DNA from 4 places in the Pseudomonas sp. GW821-FHT09C08 genome. Region 4 is predicted to be linked to each of the others. Evidence: riboswitches for the same ligand, from Rfam matches in the RefSeq annotation. Region 4 holds a riboswitch; each other region holds the start of a gene.
What was found. A riboswitch is a leader RNA that binds a small molecule or an ion and turns the genes downstream of it on or off. The one in region 4 is predicted to bind cobalamin.

Region 1: another riboswitch for cobalamin. It lies ahead of cobO (cob(I)yrinic acid a,c-diamide adenosyltransferase); the one in region 4 lies ahead of AC07OJ_RS01440 (CbtB domain-containing protein).
Region 2: another riboswitch for cobalamin. It lies ahead of AC07OJ_RS22105 (CbtB domain-containing protein); the one in region 4 lies ahead of AC07OJ_RS01440 (CbtB domain-containing protein).
Region 3: another riboswitch for cobalamin. It lies ahead of AC07OJ_RS18010 (ABC transporter substrate-binding protein); the one in region 4 lies ahead of AC07OJ_RS01440 (CbtB domain-containing protein).

What each region holds. Positions count from the first base shown of each region.
Region 1 covers NZ_JBWKPG010000004.1:416,467-421,426, forward strand. Annotated here, with positions in the region: gene AC07OJ_RS16550 (C40 family peptidase) at 1-246, shown strand, start outside; gene AC07OJ_RS16555 (C40 family peptidase) at 391-930, shown strand; gene AC07OJ_RS16560 (PQQ-dependent sugar dehydrogenase) at 974-2,287, opposite strand; cobalamin riboswitch at 2,387-2,650, shown strand; gene cobO (cob(I)yrinic acid a,c-diamide adenosyltransferase) at 2,730-3,341, shown strand; gene AC07OJ_RS16570 (cobyrinic acid a,c-diamide synthase CobB) at 3,338-4,729, shown strand; gene bluB (5,6-dimethylbenzimidazole synthase) at 4,726-4,960, shown strand, end outside.
Region 2 covers NZ_JBWKPG010000006.1:293,461-298,420, reverse strand. Annotated here, with positions in the region: gene nfuA (Fe-S biogenesis protein NfuA) at 1-139, shown strand, start outside; gene cobM (precorrin-4 C(11)-methyltransferase) at 395-1,141, opposite strand; gene AC07OJ_RS22115 (cobalamin biosynthesis protein) at 1,211-1,603, opposite strand; gene AC07OJ_RS22110 (CbtA family protein) at 1,600-2,304, opposite strand; gene AC07OJ_RS22105 (CbtB domain-containing protein) at 2,316-2,504, opposite strand; cobalamin riboswitch at 2,602-2,809, opposite strand; cobalamin riboswitch at 3,661-3,859, shown strand; gene cobW (cobalamin biosynthesis protein CobW) at 3,953-4,960, shown strand, end outside.
Region 3 covers NZ_JBWKPG010000004.1:745,785-750,744, reverse strand. Annotated here, with positions in the region: gene AC07OJ_RS18020 (aldehyde dehydrogenase family protein) at 1-231, shown strand, start outside; gene AC07OJ_RS18015 (hypothetical protein) at 854-1,297, opposite strand; cobalamin riboswitch at 1,414-1,607, shown strand; gene AC07OJ_RS18010 (ABC transporter substrate-binding protein) at 1,723-2,733, shown strand; gene AC07OJ_RS18005 (FecCD family ABC transporter permease) at 2,730-3,734, shown strand; gene AC07OJ_RS18000 (ABC transporter ATP-binding protein) at 3,731-4,495, shown strand; gene AC07OJ_RS17995 (GNAT family N-acetyltransferase) at 4,547-4,960, opposite strand, start outside.
Region 4 covers NZ_JBWKPG010000001.1:333,711-338,670, reverse strand. Annotated here, with positions in the region: gene AC07OJ_RS01465 (monovalent cation:proton antiporter-2 (CPA2) family protein) at 1-53, shown strand, start outside; gene AC07OJ_RS01460 (DcrB/PsbP domain-containing protein) at 126-680, shown strand; gene AC07OJ_RS01455 (alpha/beta hydrolase) at 747-1,466, opposite strand; gene cobF (precorrin-6A synthase (deacetylating)) at 1,478-2,233, opposite strand; gene AC07OJ_RS01445 (histidine phosphatase family protein) at 2,243-2,833, opposite strand; cobalamin riboswitch at 2,870-2,999, shown strand; gene AC07OJ_RS01440 (CbtB domain-containing protein) at 3,032-3,244, shown strand; gene AC07OJ_RS01435 (CbtA family protein) at 3,264-3,992, shown strand; gene AC07OJ_RS01430 (DUF4865 family protein) at 3,994-4,533, opposite strand; gene AC07OJ_RS01425 (LysR family transcriptional regulator) at 4,627-4,960, shown strand, end outside.

The DNA.
Region 1 (4,960 bases), on a different contig from region 4:
AATGCACCGTTGGTCGCACGCAACAACCTCAAGCCCGGTGATCTGCTTTTCTTCAGTACAGCGGGTCGTGGTCGCGTCAGCCATGCCGGTATCTACCTGGGCGATAACCAGTTTATCCACTCCAGCAGCCGTCGCAGTGGCGGTGTTCGAGTCGACAACCTGGGTGACAGCTACTGGAGCAAAACCTTCATCGAAGCCAAGCGCGCACTCGCCATGGCCCCGACGACGGTTACCGCTAGCAAGTAAACTTAAAGTGATACTTGAAGTTTGACGTGTAAGCGCTAGAATCCCTGGATATTGTTGGAATCCGTTCGCGCGAGCTTTGCTTGCGCGTTCTGGTTTTCAGCGTTCGGCAGCGAAAGCCGCATCCAGACCAGGATTGTTCTGCACATGTCGACCTCGGCCCGCCTGATTCTCATTGTTTGCGCCGCGCTGCTCAGCGCCTGCGCCAGCCGTCCACCGCCGCCCGCTCCCGTAGCGGTGAAACCCAAGCCGGTGTTCAACTACTCCACACAGAATTTTTCGCCTGCTGCCGAAGATGTGCTCTTCCGTGCCTTGGGCCTGGTTGGCACGCCTTATCGATGGGGCGGCAACACGCCGGACTCAGGGTTTGACTGCAGTGGCTTGATCGGCTTTGTGTTTCGCGATGCGGCCGGTATTTCCCTGCCGCGTACCACCCGTGAGCTGATCGTGATGCGCGCGCAGGATGTCAGCGAGCAGAACCTGCAAACCGGCGACCTGTTGTTCTTCGCCACCGGTGGCGGTTCCCAGGTCAGCCACGCCGGGATCTATGTGGGAGAGGGCCGCTTCGTGCACGCGCCACAGACCGGCGGTACGGTAAAGCTGGATACCTTGTCCAAGGCGTATTGGCAGAATGCCTACCTGAGTGCCAAGCGCGTATTGCCAGGCAATCTGGCGCGTAACCCCTGACGGACCGTATCACTGTAGGAGCCGGCAAGCCGGCTCCTACCCATCATTTAGCGGCCGACACCCGCCACACCTTGTTCCCCACATCATCTGCCACCAGCAAACCCCCCTGCTGATCAATCACCACGCCCACCGGCCGGCCCATGGCTTTCTCATCCTTGTCGAGGAAACCGGTCAGCACGTCCACGGGCTGCCCCTTGGGCTGGCCAGCCTCGAACGGGACGAAGATCACCTTGTAGCCACTGTGCGGCTTGCGGTTCCACGACCCATGCTGGCCGATGAACGCGCCGTTGCTGAACTGGGCGGGCAGTTTGCTGCCCTCGGCAAACGTCAATCCCAGGGAGGCGGTGTGCGGGCCCACTGCATAATCCGGCGCGATCGCCTTGGCGACCAAGTCCAGGTTCTGCGGGCTGACGCGCACGTCCACATGCTGCCCGTAGTAGCTGAAGGGCCAGCCATAGAATGCGCCGTCCTTGACTGAGGTGATGTAGTCCGGCACCAGGTCGCTGCCGATTTCATCGCGTTCGTTCACTGCCGTCCACAGCTTGCCGCTTTGTGGTTCCCAGGCCATGCCGTTGGGGTTGCGCAGGCCGGAGGCGAAGATGCGGTGCTCGCCGCTGGCACGATCGACTTCCCAGATGGCCGCCCGGCCTTGTTCCGCTTCCAGGCCGTTTTCACCGACATTGCTGTTGGAACCGACGCTCACATACAGTTTGCTGCCGTCCTTGCTCGCCACCACGTTCTTGGTCCAGTGGTGATTGATGCTGCCGCCCGGCAGGTCGACGACTTTGGTGCCGGCCTCCTTGATCGCGGTTTCACCCGGTTGATAGGGGAAGCGCAACAGCTTGTCCGAGTCGGCCACGTACAGATCATTACCGACCAGAGTCATGCCAAACGGCGAATTGAGGTTTTCCAGGAACACCGTGCGCGTTTCGGCGACGCCATCGTGGTCGGCGTCACGCAGCAAGGTGATGCGGTTCGGGCTCGGCACAGCGGCGCCGGCACGGCCCATGACTTTCTCCATGACCCAGCCGCGAATACCCTTGGCGTCATCCGGCTTGGGTGGCGCGTTGGTTTCCGCCACCAGCACGTCGCCATTGGGCAATACATACAGCCAGCGCGGATGGTCCAGGCCTTCGGCGAACGCCGCCACCTGGGTGCCGGCAGCGGCGGTGGGCTTGGCGCCGTCCGGCCAGCCAATCGCCGGGGCGATATTCACGGTCGGGATCAGGGTCTTGTTTGGCTCCGGCAACTTGGGCGACGGCCCGGTGCCATCGGAGACCTGCAAGGTAGAGCTTTCCCCGCAGGCAGCGAGGGTGCCGGCGAGCATGATAAGCAGGGCGAGTCTGGTTTTGTGCATGGTGTTCTCCTTAATACCTGTAAGGGTAGAGGAGGCCGGCCGTAGGATGGTTCAAGTGCAAGGCCAGCTTTAATTGACGCTCCACCCCCAACCCACTAACCTTCGCGGCTTGTTCCAGGTGCTCTGTGACCCATGGGTCGACGGAGTGAAACAGGGAAGCCGGTGAGTGAGCGCACTTGTACACAGTGCTGCCGCGATTCCGGCGCTGCCCCCGCAACGGTAAATGAGTCAAGACGGTGCTTTTTGCCACTGTATCGCGTGCGATATGGGAAGGCGCGCTGTCGGCCTGTCCGAGTGCTCTCTTTATAAAGAGCCAGGGCGCCACTCATGAGTCCGGAGACCGGCCTGGTTCATCCAACAGCATCACGGTGGGCGATGCTTGGCTGTCTGTTTATCCTTTTTCCTGCCCGCCGTTTTTGTCCAGCCCCAACGGAGAGCTGCCATGACCGATTCCCCCGACCGCGACGAACGCCACCTGGCGCGCATGCTGCGCAAAAAAGCCGTGATCGATGAGCGCATCGCCAACTCCCCCAACGAATGCGGCCTGCTGCTGGTGCTCACCGGCAACGGCAAAGGCAAGAGCAGTTCGGCATTCGGCATGCTCGCCCGCGCCATGGGCCACGGCATGCAGTGCGGGGTGGTGCAGTTCATCAAGGGGCGCAACAGCACCGGTGAAGAGTTGTTCTTCCGCCGCTTTCCCGAGCAGGTGCGTTTTCATGTGATGGGCGAAGGCTTTACCTGGGAAACCCAGGACCGCCAGCGCGATATCGCCGCCGCCGAAGCCGCGTGGGCGGTGTCGCGCGAGTTGCTGCAAGACCCGTCCATCGGCCTGGTGGTGCTGGACGAGCTGAACATCGCCCTCAAGCACGGCTATCTCGACCTCGACCAGGTACTCAGCGACCTGCAGGCGCGCCCGCCAATGCAGCACGTGGTGGTGACTGGCCGTGGCGCTAAGCCCGAGTTGATCGAAATGGGCGACACCGTCACCGAGATGGGCATGCTCAAGCACGCGTTCCAGGCCGGTATCAAGGCACAGAAGGGCGTCGAACTTTGAATCAGCCCCGTCATTGCCCGGCTGTCTTGATCGCCGCACCGGCGTCCGGCCAGGGCAAAACCACCGTCACCGCCGCGCTCGCCCGTTTGCACCGCAATCTGGGGCGCAAAGTCCGCGTGTTCAAATGCGGCCCGGACTTTCTTGATCCGATGATCCACGAGCGCGCCAGTGGTGCGCCGGTGTATCAATTGGACATGTGGATGGTGGGCGAGCAGGAAAGTCGCCGCCTGTTGTGGGAAGCCGCCGCTGAGGCCGACCTGATCCTCATCGAAGGGGTGATGGGGCTGTTCGACGGCACGCCGTCCAGCGCCGACCTGGCGCGGCATTTCGGCGTGCCGGTATTGGGTGTGATCGACGGCACTGCGATGGCGCAGACGTTTGGCGCCCTGGCCTTGGGCCTCGCGCGTTATCAGCCGGATTTGCCGTTCGCGGGCGTGCTGGCCAATCGCGTCGGCACCTTGCGCCATGCGCAACTCCTCGAAGGCAGTCTCACCGAAGGCCTGCGCTGGTATGGCGCGCTGTCCCGTGAAACCGGGATCGAACTGCCGAGCCGCCACCTGGGGCTGGTGCAAGCCAGCGAGCTGAATGACCTCGACCTGCGCCTGGATGCTGCTGCGCAGGCACTGGGCAGCAGTTGTGAAGTTGCCTTGCCGCCGCCGGTGACCTTCGCCGCCCCCGAAGTGATCGAGGCCGAGCCGTTGCTGGCCGGTGTGCGCATTGCGGTGGCCCGTGACGAAGCGTTTGCCTTCACCTACGGTGCCAGCCTCGACCTGTTGCGGGCGATGGGCGCCGAGCTGCGCTTTTTCTCGCCGATCCATGACCGCGAATTGCCTGACGCCGACAGTCTGTATCTGCCCGGCGGCTATCCGGAACTGCACCACCAGGCGCTGTCGGAAAATACCTCGATGCTCGATGCCATCCGCGCCCATCACGCGGCCGGCAAACCCTTGCTCGCTGAATGTGGCGGCATGCTCTACCTGCTGGACTCGCTGACCGACGTCGACGGCACCCGCGCCGAACTGGTCGGCCTGCTGCAGGGCGATGCGGTGATGCAAAAGAAACTTGCGGCCCTGGCCCTGCAAAACGTCGAGCTGCCGGAAGGCGTGCTGCGTGGGCACACTTATCACCATTCCCTGACCAGCACCGAGTGGCAGCCGATTGCCCGTGGCGTCAGCCCCAATGGTGGGCGCGGCGCCGAGGCGGTGTTCCGACAAGGGCGTATGACCGCGTCCTACGTGCACTTCTATTTCCCGTCCAACCCGAGGGCGGTGGCGGCCTTGTTTGCGCCCGACCCTGAGGTGGCCAGCGCCGGCAAGCCGGCTCCCACCATTGACCGCGTTGAATCCCCATCCACTGTGGGAGCGGGCTTGCCCCCGATGCGGCCATGACCGACAACGCCTTCCCCCAGGCCGACCGCGACGCCGTCTACCGCGCCATCGCCGAGCGCCGCGACATGCGCCACTTCAGCGGCGGCAGCGTGGCCCCCGAGTTGCTGCACCGCTTGCTCCAGGCTGCACACCAGGCGCCGAGTGTCGGGCTGATGCAGCCGTGGCGCTTTATCCGCATCAGCGACCGCCAACTGCGTGGGCAGATCCAGCAATTGGTGGAAGAAGAACGCG
Region 2 (4,960 bases), on a different contig from region 4:
CGGCGGCTGCCAGGGCTGCGGCCAGGCGGACGTGACCCTGCGCGAAGGCATCGAGCGCACCCTGCTGGAACGTATTCCAGAGCTCAAGGGTGTACGCGACGTGACTGACCACACGCAGAAAGAAAACGCCTACTACTGAGTAAGGCGTTCACTGCGAACAAAAAAAACGGCGCCCCGTGAGCGCCGTTTTTTATGTTTTAAATTCAATGAGTTACGCTATCTACCTGACAAGTTAGATCAAGTGTGGGAGCGGGCTTGCTCGCGAAAGCGGTGTGTCAGTCGACTGATCTGGTGACTGGGGCAGCGCATTCGCGAGCAAGCCCGCTCCCACATTTTTGATTTATATTTTATTCAGTTAAATCAGTGTCTTATATTTGATTGATGAGGTTGAGCATTAAGGCCGATAAAGGTGTGCATGCCCAGCCCGATACAGCGACGACTCGCTGAAACTGTCACTCGCCAGCACCCGACCCACGACAATCAACGCGGTACGCCTGAAGCCCTTGGCGGCGACCTTTTCGGCAATGTCACTCAGCGTTCCCAACGCCCAATCCTGATCCGGCCAGGTCGCCCGGTGCACCACGGCAATCGGGCAATCGGCGCCATAGTGCGGCAGCAGTTGCGCGACGATTTTCTCCAGGTGATTGACCCCCAGGTGGATCGCCATGGTCGTGCCGTGTTGCGCCAGGCTGTCAAACGCTTCGCCGGCGGGCATGCTGGTTTTGTCGGCGTAGCGGGTCAGGATGACGCTCTGCGCAATGTCCGGCAGGGTCAATTCGGTCTCCAGCAGCGCTGCACACGCCGCCACCGCGGTCACGCCGGGGATGATCTGAAACGGAATGCCCAGCTCGCGCAAATAGCGGATCTGCTCGCCGATCGCGCCATACAGGCTTGGGTCACCGGAGTGCACCCGCGCCACATCCAGGCCATTGGCGTGGGCGGCCTTGATCAGGTCGATGATCTGTTCCAGGTGCAGTTCGGCGCTGTTGACCACCTGCTGCGCCTGATGGCCTTCCAATACCGCCGCCGGCACCAGCGAGCCGGCATAGATAATCACCGGGCAACTGCGGATCAGCCGCTGGCCTTTGACGGTGATCAATTCCGGATCGCCAGGGCCTGCGCCGATAAAGTAGACGGTCATGGTATTTCCTGTTTAAAAGCGGGCGTGTATGAACATTGTTCATGTTCAGGGCAGGCAATTATCGGGGTTTTAGCCTGCGCAGGCCAATGCAAAAGTCGCCTGGGCGTTTTTTCGGCGGGTGATCAGCAGGCGGGCAGGGCCGCTGGCGAGATGTTCGGCGAGGGCCAGGGCGGCGCTTTCGGCGACGCCATGACAGCCCGTGTGGGCGAACGCGACGGCTGATTTGTGGCTCAGCCGGTTTTCATACGCCGCCAGTTGGTCGGCGCTGAAGCACTGCAGCGGCAGCTTAAGCAGGCGGGACAGGGCGACCAGGCCCGGTTCATCCTGCCTGCGGTCGATGCTTGCCAGCGCAGTGATGCGCTGACGCTCGATCCCCCCTTCGGCGAGGGCGCTGTCCAGCAGGTCCAGCAGGGTGTGAACATCACAGCCGCGCTGGCAGCCCAGGCCGACCACCAGGGTCATGCCGAGTATTGATCGTCGCGGTTGCGGCGGAACAGCCAGGCGCTGATCAGGCCCAGGGCCAGCCAGAACGCCACGTTGGTCAGCTGCGAAGCGATCTTGAACTGCGCTTCCAGGGCTTCCGGGGCCAGCATCGAATGCACTTCCGGCTGCGGTGCGCCGATCACGTGTGGCACCGCCAGGATCGCCACGCCGAGGATTTTCAGCAGCCAGTTGCGACCGAACACGATCAGCGCAATGCCGGCCGCCGTCGAGGCCGCGGTGCCGATCCACCAGATCTGCCGTTGTGCGAGATCGGCAGCGGCGGTGCCTGGCAGCTCAGGCGGCAGGCCCAGGGTCGGTGCCAGTACGAAGGTCGCATAACCGGCCAGGCCCCACAGCAGGCCTTGAGCGGTGCGAGTAGGCGCGCGCAAGGTGTAGAGGCCGGCGAGCATCAGGGCAAAACCCACGGCAACAACCAGGTTGCCGCCGGTGGTGGAGAGCACGCGTTGCCAGCCGTCTTCCGGCTCCCAGGCCTCGGCGTCGTGGCTGTGGGCAGCTGCGCCGTCGGCATGTTGATGTGCCACTTCAGTAGTGGCCGGGGCGTTTTCGAACGTTTCCGCCTGCAAAATCAACGGAGCTACCCAGAAACTTTGCAGCAGGGTCAGCAGCAGGGCGGCCAGGAGGCCGGTGAAACCTGCGGTTTGCGCAATACGCTTGATCATGTCGGCAGGTCTCAGTGGCACGGGAACGCGGCGCTGTGGCGAGTATCGTGGGCAGCGTTGTGCACTGCTTCGATGTGCGAGAAACCGGCGAAATACACCAGGCACGCGCCGAGAATCGACGCGCCGATGGCGGCGGTCAGGCGTTGGCTCAGGGTGGCGGAGCTGCTGGCGGTGTGCGAGGTGCTGCTGATGATCGACATGGCGCGTCCCTTCTGGGTGTCAGGGTGAAACGAGCGCATGAAAACCCCGCGAGCCAGGCACGCAGGGTTCTGAACAGCGCCCGCCCACCGCGGGTTTGTTATCTGATTTTTTCGGGCCGGTCTCCGGGCTTGCGAGGGGGCTCCTGAGGGGGAGTCCTGAAAGCGTCGCCTTCCCATGCCCTTGGCACAGTGGATCTGACGCTTCGCTCGCTTACCGTTGCGGGGGCAGCACCGGACTCGTCATGTGATGACTCACCGGTTTCCCGTTTCACCCTGTGAGGGGCACCCGAAACAAGGTGTGTAGGAGAGCATGGGGGTGGGAGGGGAGTCAAATCGGTTGTGGGGGCATATCCGTTATTTGGGTAACGGCCGCCTATGGTTCCGCCCTTACGGCGGGTCACTTTTGAACAGCGCAAAAGTAACCAAAACGCTCTTGCCCCAACACTCGGCACCTCGCCTAGGCTCGGTGTGCCCTCACTCAGGCTTGAATCCGTGGGCCGCCGCAATGGGCCATCCCTGGCCCAGTGCGGCTAACCCGGCGTCCTGCCGGGTTGCCCACGGATTCAAACCTGCGTTCGGCCAGCGTGTTTAATGGGGCGCCTAGGATCAAGATCAAGGTCAAAAGCGGCTCGCTTCGCATCGTGGATGCGCTTTTTGATCTCTGTAGGAGCCGGCTTGAACGCAAAAAATGCGTGTGCGCCGCGTACATTCTGATGTTTCCGCGTCATCGTTAACGACCATCGCAGGCAAGCCAGCTCCCACAGGTTGACCGAGTTCGAGATAAGAATCCGGTCGGCTTTAAGGCCGCCGCGCTTTTGCTTTTGCTTTTGATCTTGATCTAGGCGCCCCATCAAACACGCTGGCCGGAATTCGATATTGATTTGGGGGGTAAACCGGCAGGGATGCCGGTTTAGCCGCCCCGCGCCATGGATGGCGCGTGGCGGCGGCCCCCCAAATCAATGTCGGATTACGGGCACACCGAGCCTAGGCGAGGTGCCGAGTGTTGGGGCAAGAGCCCTTTTGGTTACTTTTGGGGCTCTTTTCCAAAAGTGACCCGCTGTAAGAGCGGAACCATAGGCGGCCGTTACCCCAATACCGGATATGTACACCACAGCAACTCAACCCATCCCATCATTGACCATCCCCCCACCACTGCGTAGCCTTGCACCCTCGAGGTTCTTCAGCCCAGGCCGAAGCTAAGAAGGGAACGCGGTCCAATCCGCGGCTGCCCCCGCAACTGTAAAGGGTTTATCCGACTGCCACGCCACTGCCACCAGGCGGGAAGGCGCAGCCGGCGCCGGTCGCACGACCCGCAAGCCCCAAGCCAGGAGACCTGCCTCGCAACCGATTTTCCACTTCAACCGGGCGGGGTGATCCGGTGACGAAATCTGCCGCTGCGCGCCGCCGCAGGGCCTATCGTCCCGTATGCCCGCCCCAAAGGGCATCCGATGAAAACACTGGCCAAACTCCCCGTCACCATCGTTACCGGCTTTCTCGGTTCGGGCAAAACCACGCTGCTGCGCCATATGCTCGACAACGCCCAGGGCCGTCGCATTGCCGTGATCGTCAACGAATTCGGCGAGCTGGGCATCGACGGTGAAATCCTCAAGCAGTGCTCCATCGGGTGCACCGAGGAAGAAGCCAATGGCCGCGTGTATGAGTTGGCCAACGGCTGCCTGTGCTGCACCGTGCAGGAAGAGTTCTTCCCGGTGATGCGCGAACTGGTCGCCCGTCGCGGTGACCTCGACCATATCCTCATCGAAACCTCGGGCCTGGCCCTGCCAAAGCCGCTGGTGCAAGCCTTCCAGTGGCCGGAAATCCGCAGTGCCTGCACCGTCGACGCGGTGATTACCGTGGTCGACAGCCCGGCCGTGGCCGCCGGCACCTTCGCCGCCTTCCCGGATCAAGTCGACGCGCAGCGTAAACTCGACCCGAACCTGGATCACGAATCGCCATTGCACGAGCTGTTCGCCGACCAACTGGCCAGCGCCGACCTGGTGATCCTCAACAAATCCGACCTGATCAGCGCGGAAGACCTGGCCCGTGTGCGCCTGGAAGTCGCCGAAGAACTGCCGCCGGCGGTGAAGATCATCGAAGCCAGCAGCGGGCGCCTGCCGCTCGACGTGCTGATCGGCCTGGGCGCCGGCTCCGAAGAGCACATCGACGGTCGCCACAGCCACCACGATCATCACCACGAAGGTGAAGACGATCACGACCACGATGCGTTCGACTCGATCTCCATCGACCTGCCGCAAGCCGACGAAGCGCTGCTGCTCGACGCCCTGACCCAACTCGTGGTGCAACACGGCATCCTGCGCGTCAAAGGCTTCGCGGCGATCCCGAACAAGCCGATGCGCCTGCTGATCCAGGGCGTGGGCACGCGGTTCGACAAGCACTTCGACCGCGCCTGGGCGGCCGATGAAGCGCGCATCACGCGCCTGGTACTGATCGGCCAG
Region 3 (4,960 bases), on a different contig from region 4:
AACGACAGCGAGTTCGGCCTGACCGCGAGCATCTTTACCACTGACGCAGCCAAGGCGCGGGAGATCGCCAACCAGCTGGAAACCGGCGGGATCTTCGTCAACGCGTTCAGCGTGTCCGACCCTCGGGTGGCATTTGGTGGGGTGAAAAAGAGCGGCTTCGGGCGCGAGTTGTCGCACTTCGGCGTGCGGGAGTTCTGCAACGCGCAGACAGTTTGGCTGGATCGCAAGTAAGCCGGATCAGCACGACTGCCAGCTTTCGTGGCGAGCCGCCTGGTCGTGGTGAGCAGGCTTGTCGTGGTGAGCAGGCTTGCCCTGCGTTGGGGTGCGAAGCGCCCCCATGAATCCCACCGCATCGTTTCAGGAAATCCGTGGTGTGAGGTTTTAGGGCTGCTTCGCAGCCCAACGCAGGGCAAGCCTGCTCACCACAATTAGCCTGCTGGGCCTACGCATTGGTGCCTGAGTAGTGAATCTGCATACCTTTCAAATCCAACCCATCACAGGCGTTGCCGATCACGGCCATGTCAACGGGTTGTTGTGGTGAGCAGGCTTGCCCTGCGTTGGGGTGCGAAGCGCCCCCATGAATCCCACCGCATCGTTTCAGGCAAACCGCGGTGTGAGGTTTTAGGGCTGCTTCGCAGCCCAACGCAGGGCAAGCCTGCTCACCACAATAACCTGCTCAACCTGCTCAACCTGCTCAACCTGCTTGGCCTGCTTGGCTGCTTAGACTGTTTGGCCTGCTTAGACTGTCTGGCCTGCTTAGCCTGCTGAGCAAGATACGTCCGCATACCCGTACAAGACCGTTTGCGAGCACTGGCCCACTCACTGCCAAAAGGCTGCCTCTACTGCCAGACCCTCACTGCGCATTAATGTAATAAAACTGCGCCTGGGTCTTTTCAACCGCGGTTCGCACTTTATCCTTCTGCGCATCGGTGCCCGAGTAGTAAATCTGCATACCTTTCAGATCCAGCCCTTCACAGGCGTTGCCGATCACGGCCACGTCAACGACAGTGCTGGCGCCGATTATCAGAAAGCCGGTGTCGCCCAGGCTTTTGGCCTTCAACAATTCTTCTTTCAGATACATCGCATTGGCGCCACCGGCCATGGCAAGGGCCAGGTTGTCGGCGATCAAACCATGGCTGGGGATTTTCACACTGTGCAAGCGCACCCTGTTTTCCCCGGAAGGCAGCGACATGACATGCGCGGTGGCGGCTTCGTCAAAAATCTGCTTTTCGCTTTTACCCGGGGTGGCGCAACCGGCGAGCATGGCGATGAGGGCGAGGGCGACGAATGATTTCACTGTGTATTCCTTGTGTGAAGGCTGTCCATGGCCGCGCATCATAGGAGACCCATCCCACAAGAGCTACCGCAGTCTTCTCACCGCGCGCCGTCAGAACTCCCGCTCAACCGCGTGATCGACTACCATACCGCGCCGGTTCCCAAATGGGACTAATAGGGAATCCGAAGCGCGGTATGCCGCGCCAATCGGAACTGCCCCCGCAACTGTAGGTGCCGAGCCTGCTCCTTGATGCCACTGGACCTCGTCCGGGAAGGCCGGAGCGTGGCGACGACGCATCAGTCAGGAGACCTGCCGGCCCAAGCACCAACACTAACCGGCGGGGTGTCCGGGAAGGACATCCTTGCCTGCCTGGCCCGCAGCGTTCGAGGGCGTAATTCCAGACCGTACCTCCCCAGTTCCACGTACGGTTTCAAGGAGATCGCCCCATGCTGCCACGCGTTACCGCCCTGATCACTGGCCTGGGCTTCTGTGCCCTGGCCCACGCCGCGCCCACCGAGTACCCGCTGACTGTGCAGAACTGCGGCAGCACGCTCACCTTCCAGCAGGCACCCGCGCGCAGCGTGACCATCGGCCAGGCCGCCACCGAAATGCTCTACGCCCTCGGCGTGGGCGATAAAGTGGTCGGCACCTCGCTGTGGTTCAACAGCGTCCTGGCGCAGTACAAGGCACAGAACGACACAATCGAACGCCTGGCTGACAACGAGCCCAGTTTCGAGGCGGTGATCGCCAAGCGCCCGCAGCTGGTGGCTGCCGAGCTGGAATGGGTGGTCGGCCCGCAGGGCGTGGTCGGGACCCGCGAGCAATTCCACGAATTGAAGATCCCCACCTACCTGCTGCCCTCCGACTGCGAAGGCAAGGACAACCTGGTCGGCGCCGACGGCACGCGGCTGGAGCCGTTTCGCATCGAGACAATCTATAAAAGCATCAGCCAACTGGCGCAGATTTTCGACGTACAGGATCGCGGCCAACAGCTGAACGACGAGCTCAAGGCGCGCTTGGCCAAATCCGTCGCGACCGTGCAGGGCAAAGGCCTCAAGCAGGCCAGCGCGCTGGTGTGGTTCTCCAGCTCGGAGATGGCCAGCGACCCCTACGTGGCCGGCCACAAGGGCATTCCCGAGTTCATGCTGCAAACCCTGGGGCTGCACAACGTGGTGCAGTCCGATGAAGAATGGCCGGCCGTTGGCTGGGAAACCATTGCCAAGGCCAACCCGACCTTTTTGGTGATCGCGCGCATGGACCGCCGCCGCTACCCCGCCGATGACCATGAAAAGAAACTTGCCTTCCTGCGCAGTGACCCGGTCACCCGCAACATGGACGCGGTGAAAAACAACCGCATCATCATCCTCGACGCCCTGGCGCTGCAGGCCAGCATCCGTATGTTCGATGGCCTGGAACAACTGGCGACAGCCATCGATGGCTACGACTTGCCCAAATGATACGCACCCTACTCGCCCTGTCGCTGCTGATGATCGCCGTGCTCGCCGGCGTGGCCATCGGCGAAACCGCCATCGCACCTAAGGTGGTGCTGCAGGTGCTGGCCAACAAGCTCTGGGCCGCCGGCTACGTGCTGGACCCGATCGATGAGGGCGTGGTGTGGAACTACCGCCTCACGCGCGCGCTGGTCGCTGCCGCATGCGGCGCCGGGCTGGCCACCTGTGGGGTAATTCTGCAATCGCTGTTGCGCAACCCGCTGGCCGATCCGTACCTGCTGGGCATCAGCGCCGGCGCCTCGACGGGCGCGGTGCTGGTGGCGTTGATCGGGGTGGGCGGCGGTTTGATCTCGCTGTCGGCCGGAGCCTTTGTCGGTGCGATGGCCGCATTTGCGCTGGTGATCCTGCTCGCGCGAGCCAGTGGTTCGGCCAGCGGCACCGGGCAGATCATCCTCGCGGGCATCGCCGGTTCGCAGCTGTTCAATGCGCTGACGGCGTTCCTGATCACCAAGTCGGCCAGCTCCGAACAGGCGCGCGGCATCATGTTCTGGCTGCTCGGCAATCTCAGCGGGGTGCGCTGGCCGTCGGTATGGCTGGCGGTGCCGGTGGCAGTTGCAGGGCTTGCTGTGTGCCTGTGGCACCGGCGCGCGCTGGATGCGTTTACCTTCGGCAGCGACTCGGCGGCCTCCCTGGGCATCCCGGTGCGCCGCGTGCAATTTGTGCTGGTGGCCTGCGCCGCACTGGTCACGGCGGTAATGGTGTCGATTGTCGGCTCCATCGGATTTGTCGGCCTGGTGATTCCCCACGCCGTGCGCCTGCTGCTCGGCACCGGGCACTCGCGCCTGCTGCCCGCCAGCGCCTTGGGCGGCGCATTGTTCTTGATTGCAGCCGATGTGTTGTCGCGCACCTTGATCAAGGGCCAGGTCATTCCGGTCGGCGTGGTCACGGCGTTGGTGGGTGCGCCGGTGTTTGCGCTGATCCTGATCGGCCGGAGGAATGCGCGATGACCGTACTGAGCTGCATCGGCCTGGGCTTCAAAGTGCGTGAAGCCACGTTGCTGCGCGACATTCACCTGCAGGTTCAGCGGGGTGAAACCCTGGGCATCGTCGGCCCGAACGGCTCCGGCAAATCCACCCTGCTGAAACTGCTGGCCGGCCTGCGCACCCCGGCCACGGGGGAGGTGCGACTGGGTGAAGTGCGCCTGGGCGACCTGTCCCGTCGTGCCATTGCGCAGCAACTCGCGGTGGTCGAACAACAGGCCGACACCGACGACGCCATCCGCGTGTTCGACGCCGTGGCCCTGGGCCGCACGCCCTGGCTGTCGGCACTCAGCCCCTGGTCCCGCGAGGACGACGCTATCGTGCACCAGGCGCTGCAGGATGTAGACGCCACCCACCTGGGCCAACGTGCGTGGCGCAGCCTCTCGGGCGGTGAACGCCAGCGGGTGCACATCGCCCGTGCGTTGGCGCAACGGCCGCAGATCCTGTTGTTGGATGAGCCGACCAATCACCTGGATATCCAGCATCAACTGGGGATTCTGAAGGGGGTGCAAGGCTTGCCGGTCACCACCTTGATTGCCCTGCATGACCTCAACCAGGCGCTGACCTGCGACCGCTTGGCGGTGCTGGATCATGGGCGGTTGGTGGCGCTGGGCAAGCCGCTGGACGTGCTGACGCCGCAGCGGCTGCAGGCGACGTTCGGGGTGCAGGCGCATTACCTGACAGACCCGTTCGATGGCGCGCAGATACTGCGGCTACGCCCAAACTGATCAGAGCACTCAACGGTCGGAGCCGGCTTGCCGGCGCCTACACTGGTGGTGTCATAGGGTGCGCTGCATATGCGTCGTGCGCCACACCGGGTCCGCGTCCACATCCACCACTTCGAACCCCTGCCGAAGCCAAAAATCAATCGCCCCAGGCAAAAACGGATGGGTGTGCAGGTACATCACCGCGACCCGATCCGCCTTAGCCTGCGCCTCCAACGCAAGGTACAACGCGCGCGCCAGACCAAAGCGGCGAAACGCCGGCAGCACAAACAGGCGCACCACCTCCACGGTCTTTTCGCCTTGGTAATTCAACTGCGGGAAACGACCGTCGTAAGGCAGATAACCAATGGCGGCGACGATCTGGCCTTGATCGCAGGCAACCAGAAATTGCCCATCACCCTGCACATAGATCGACTCGAAATGCGCCAGGTCCGCTGGCATCCCTGTCGCGTCGAGCTTGGGGAAAAG
Region 4 (4,960 bases):
TGGCGCGACTGTTTGAGATGGATCGGCTCGAGGAGGAGTCCGACAAGGTGTAAGGCTTCGGATGAACGATATTGCGAAATTTCTGACAGAATATGCCGCAATTTCGTTCATCCCTGGAGCGCTTCATGGCCACTTTCACCAAGACCGCCGTACTGCTGGCCCTTGCGCTTACCGCCGGCAGCGCCTTCGCTGCTGCCAAGCCTGCCACGCAAACCCTCTCCACCCTGGGCGGTAAGTTCACTTTCAGCCTGCCCAAGGCCTACGTCGCCGACACCCTGCCGGCCGGCAAGGCCGAAGATGGCACCGCCGACACCCAAGGCACGATGTACGCCAACCAGACCACGAAAAGCGTGGTGATCGTCGCCGAAACCGTGCGTAACGACGGAGTTACCATCCAGGACAACGACACGCAGTTCCTCGACGGCGCCGTGGCCGGCTTCGTCAAGGACCAGACCGCTGCACTGCCCGACTTCAAGAAACTCAGCGAGAAGAAACTCACGTTCAAGGGCCTGGGGTTGCGCCAGGTGGACAGCACCGCCACCCAGGGCGGCGGCAAGACCTTGAACTCCACTTTCCTCGGCGGTTCGGGCAACCATTTGCTGGTGATCCAGGCCATCTCGCGGGCCGATGATGTGAAGGGGCATGCGGAGTTGGTGAAGCAGATCACCGGCGGCAAGTGAGCCGATCTTCCTGACATCACCAACAAATGTGCGAGCTGGCCAGCCAGCTCCCACACTTAGCCAACGTCAGTTCAGGCTTTTTTCCAGCCAAACCTTCAGGTCCTGCACCTCCGCCTCGCTGATGGTATGCGGCATGCCCGGATAGCCATGAAACTCCGGCGTCAGCCCCAACCCCGTCAGCACCTCATTCGCGCGCGTCGCCGACGTATACGGCAGCGCCTGGTCCAGGGTGCCGTGGCCGATAAAGATCGCCAGCTGTTTCAGGCGTTCATCCGGCTTCAGCTCGGCCTTGAGCACCGGCAACACGCTGCCACTCAACGCTGCAATCCCACGCACCAACGCAGGCTTACGCAAGCCCACCTCGTAGGACATGATCGCACCCTGGCTGAAACCGACCAGGAACACCCGGTCACTCTGGGTGTGGTATTTGGCGGTGGCCTGGGTCACGAAGTCTTCGAGCAGTTTGGCGCTGCGCTGCAAATCAGCAGTTTCGCCGTTGTACTCGCCGTCGCCCGGGGTCTTGGTAAACCAGCGAAAACCATGCGGGTCGACCGGCATCGGCGCACGGGCCGACAGGTAGGTCCAAGTGGAGGGCAGCGCGTCCTTGATGCCGAACAGGTCCTCCTCGTTGCTGCCGAACCCGTGCAGGAAAATCACCAGTGGCTGGTTGCGCGCATCGCCCTGGGTCTGTTCCAGGTATGAAAGCGGCAAATCGGTATGCAGGCTGGTATCGGCCTGGGCGGCACCGGCCACCAGGGCCAGCGCCAGGGCAAACAGTTTGAGCATGGGACGTTACCTCAGGGTTTGCGCAACAAATAAGTGTCCATGATCCAGCCATTCTCCAGGCGCGCCGCCTTGCGCACCCGTTCAATTTCTCCAGCCACTTCGCTGACCTTGCCGCTGATCAGGATTTCATCCGGCGTGCCCAGGTAGGCGCCCCAATAAATATCCAGGCCTTGATCCGCCACGCTGCGGTAGGAATCTTCGGCATCGAGCATTACCACCAGGGTATCGGCATCACTCGCCTGCCCTGCGGCCAAACGGCGCCCGGTGGTGATTTCGACGGACTTGCCGATGCGGTTCAGCGCCACCTTGTGCTGGGCCGCCAGGGCTTGCACGCTGGTGATGCCGGGGATGACTTCAAACTCAAAGTGGCAGCGGCCACTGGCGAGGATCGCCTGCAGGATACGAATGGTGCTGTCGTACAGCGCCGGGTCTCCCCAGGCCAGGAAAGCGCCGACTTCACCGTCAGCCATTTCCTCATTGATCATGCGTTCGAACGTCGCCTGCTTGTCGCGGTTGAGGTCCTGTACGGCCGTGGTGTAGTCGATATCCCCGCGCACACGCTCGGGGCAGTCGGCCTCGACGAAGCGGTAGCCGGGCTCGGTGATGTAGGTCTCGCAGATCTCGCGACGCAGGTCGATCAGCTTGTCCTTGCTCTGGCCCTTGTCCATCAGGAAAAACACGTCGGTGCGGTTCAGCGCTTTCACGGCCTGCATCGTGATGTAGTCAGGGTTGCCGGCGCCAATGCCGATGATCAGGATGCGTTTCATGGGTTGCTCTCAGTGCGGGGCGTGGATTTTGCCATGTTCATGCGGCCAGGCGTGAGTTTCCAGGCGCAGGCGCCAGACAGTGTTGAAGCGCAGTTCGGTGGCGCAGAGTGGCTCGACGTCGATCCGGTAGAACATCGCGACGGGCAACTGCAACACGTACAGCATCGCGGCGCGGATGACAAAGGGATGGGTGATAGCCACTACGTGCCCAGGCTGTGTTTCGAGGGTTTTCATCCACTGCGCCACGCGTGCGCAAATCTGCTCGACCGACTCGCCACCGTGGGGCGCACTGGCACTGTTGGTCATCCAGTCCTGCAACTGGCCATGATCCAACTGGCTGATGGCCTGGCCCTTCCAATCGCCGAAGTTGCCATCGCGCAGGGCTTCTTCAATCACCGGCGCACTGCCGAACAAACCCGCCGTCTGCCGGGCGCGAGCCTCGGGGGCGCAGAGCAGGCGCAGGTTTTTCGGGTAGCGCCCGGCCAGCGATGACGCGGCAGCTTGCCAGTCCATCGCCACCGATTCGTCATCGGGAAAGCGCCCCTGCTTTTGCAGCGGCGTGATGGCATGGCAGATAAGGGTCAGACGGGTGGCCTGCATCACAATTTCACTCTGTTTCAGCGCGCAGTCAGCGTAGACTGGCAAAGTTGTTTCAACATGTTACAACGAACATGAAAGAGGAAGCCGGTTCGATTCCGGCGCGGTCGCGCCACTGTATTCGGCCCAATAGCCGTAAGCCAGACCCTGTTTCAGCCCCTTCGCTATCCATTTCGGGACGCGTCATCCCTGGAGGTTCTCATGGCTAACACTGCTGCAACCCATCCTGATGTCTATGTGCCGACGATCCCGCTGGGCGAAATCCTGCCCTGGGCGATCTTCGGCGGCCTGCTGCTGATGCTGGCGATTTACTTCGTCGGTGCCGAGCAAGGCGCCACTGCGGTGTTCAAGGGCATGTACGTGCACGAGTTTGTGCACGACGGTCGCCACCTGCTGGGTTTCCCCTGCCATTAATTCATAAGGGAGACACACCATGACAGGGCAATTACTCGTACGCGGGATGCTGGTGGGCCTGCTCGCCGGCGTGTTGGCCTTCGGTTTCGCCAAGGCCTTCGGCGAGCCGCAGATCGACAAGGCCATCGCCTTTGAAGACCAGATGGCACAAATGCACGGCGATGCGCCGGAAGAAGAACTGGTGAGCCGCGAGGTGCAAAGTACCTTCGGCCTGTTTACCGGCGTGGTGGTCTACAGCGTGTCCCTGGGTGGCCTCTTCGCCCTGGTGTTCGCCTACGCCCTGGGCCGCATCGGCAAGGTCGGCCCGCGCGGCCTGGCGGCGCTGCTGGCATTGGCGGCCTTTGTGACGCTGATCCTGGTGCCCGGGCTCAAATACCCGGCCAACCCGCCTTCGGTGGGGGACCCGCAGACCATTGCACAGCGCACCAAGCTGTTCTTCCTGATGCTGCTGGTGTCGGTGGCGGCGGCCGTGATCGCGATCAACGCCGCGCGCAAGCTGATTGCCCGCCGTGGCGTGTGGAGCGGCGCGATCCTCGGCGTGGCGCTGTACATCGTGATCGTCGCAGTGGCCGGCAGCCTGTTCCCGGTGATCAACGAAGTGCCGGAGCAATTCTCGGCCGTGCTGCTGTGGAAATTCCGCGTGGCCTCGTTGGGCATCCAGCTGGTGCTGTGGACCACCCTGGGCCTGGTGTTCGGAGCGGTGGCCGAGCGCAAGCTCAGCCAGCCAAAAGCCCGATTCAACTCCTGAGTCAAATCCCGGGATGGGCCAGGTAAAACACCTGGTAGCCCGTCCCGGGATGGTCCACCTCCAGCGCCTTGGCCGACAAGGTGATCCGTACCAGTCGCCAGGCCTGCACATCCAGCGCGAGGAACACCGCAAAGGTGTCGCCGCTATCCGCCAACTGCTGGTTGCGACTTTTCTCCTCGGCCAGGATCGCCGCCCTGTCCGCCCCCGGTTCCAACGCCCAGTCCTCGCGGTACAGGCTCAGCGCGGTCTGCGCCGGCCCACGTTGCACATCCAGCGGCAACCAGCTCTCGATATACGGACGGCCGAAGCTGTCGAGCACCTTCTGAAAGCGCTCTCCGAGCAGAAAATCGGCGGCCTGCAGTGGGTCGGACCATAGATACACCGAGGCATACACTTTGCCTGCGTGCTCCCGGGCGATAAACGCCTTGAACAGCAACCCCTCGGCGTGATCCCACAACGGCCCCAATTGCGCGGCGCGGCGGCGGATCACGACCATGTCGTAGTCGGCAGGCAAGCGGTGTGAATACTGTTTGGCAAACATGAAAAAGCTCCCGTGCAAGCTGAGGGTTGAGCTTGCGCAGCGCCGATGATTTCAACAAGATATCAGCCGATATATGTGCGATAAGGATTGGATATGACTGACGCGCCAAAACCGCTGGATATCGACACCGTGCAGGCCTTTGTGCTGGTCGCCGACTTCGCCAGTTTCACCCGCGCCGCCGCAGCCCTCGACACCTCCCAGGCCGCTATCAGCCTCAAGCTCAAGCGCCTGGAAGAACGCCTGGGCTATCGCTTGCTGGAGCGCACGCCGCGCCATGTGCGGCTGTCACCGCAGGGCGAGCACTTTATCGTCGCCGCGCGCACCCTGCTCAATGCCCACGAACGCGCACTGGGCGATATGGGCAGCCAAGCGCCCCGGCGCCTGGTGATCGGCATCAGCGACCATGTGGCCGGTCCCGACCTGCCAA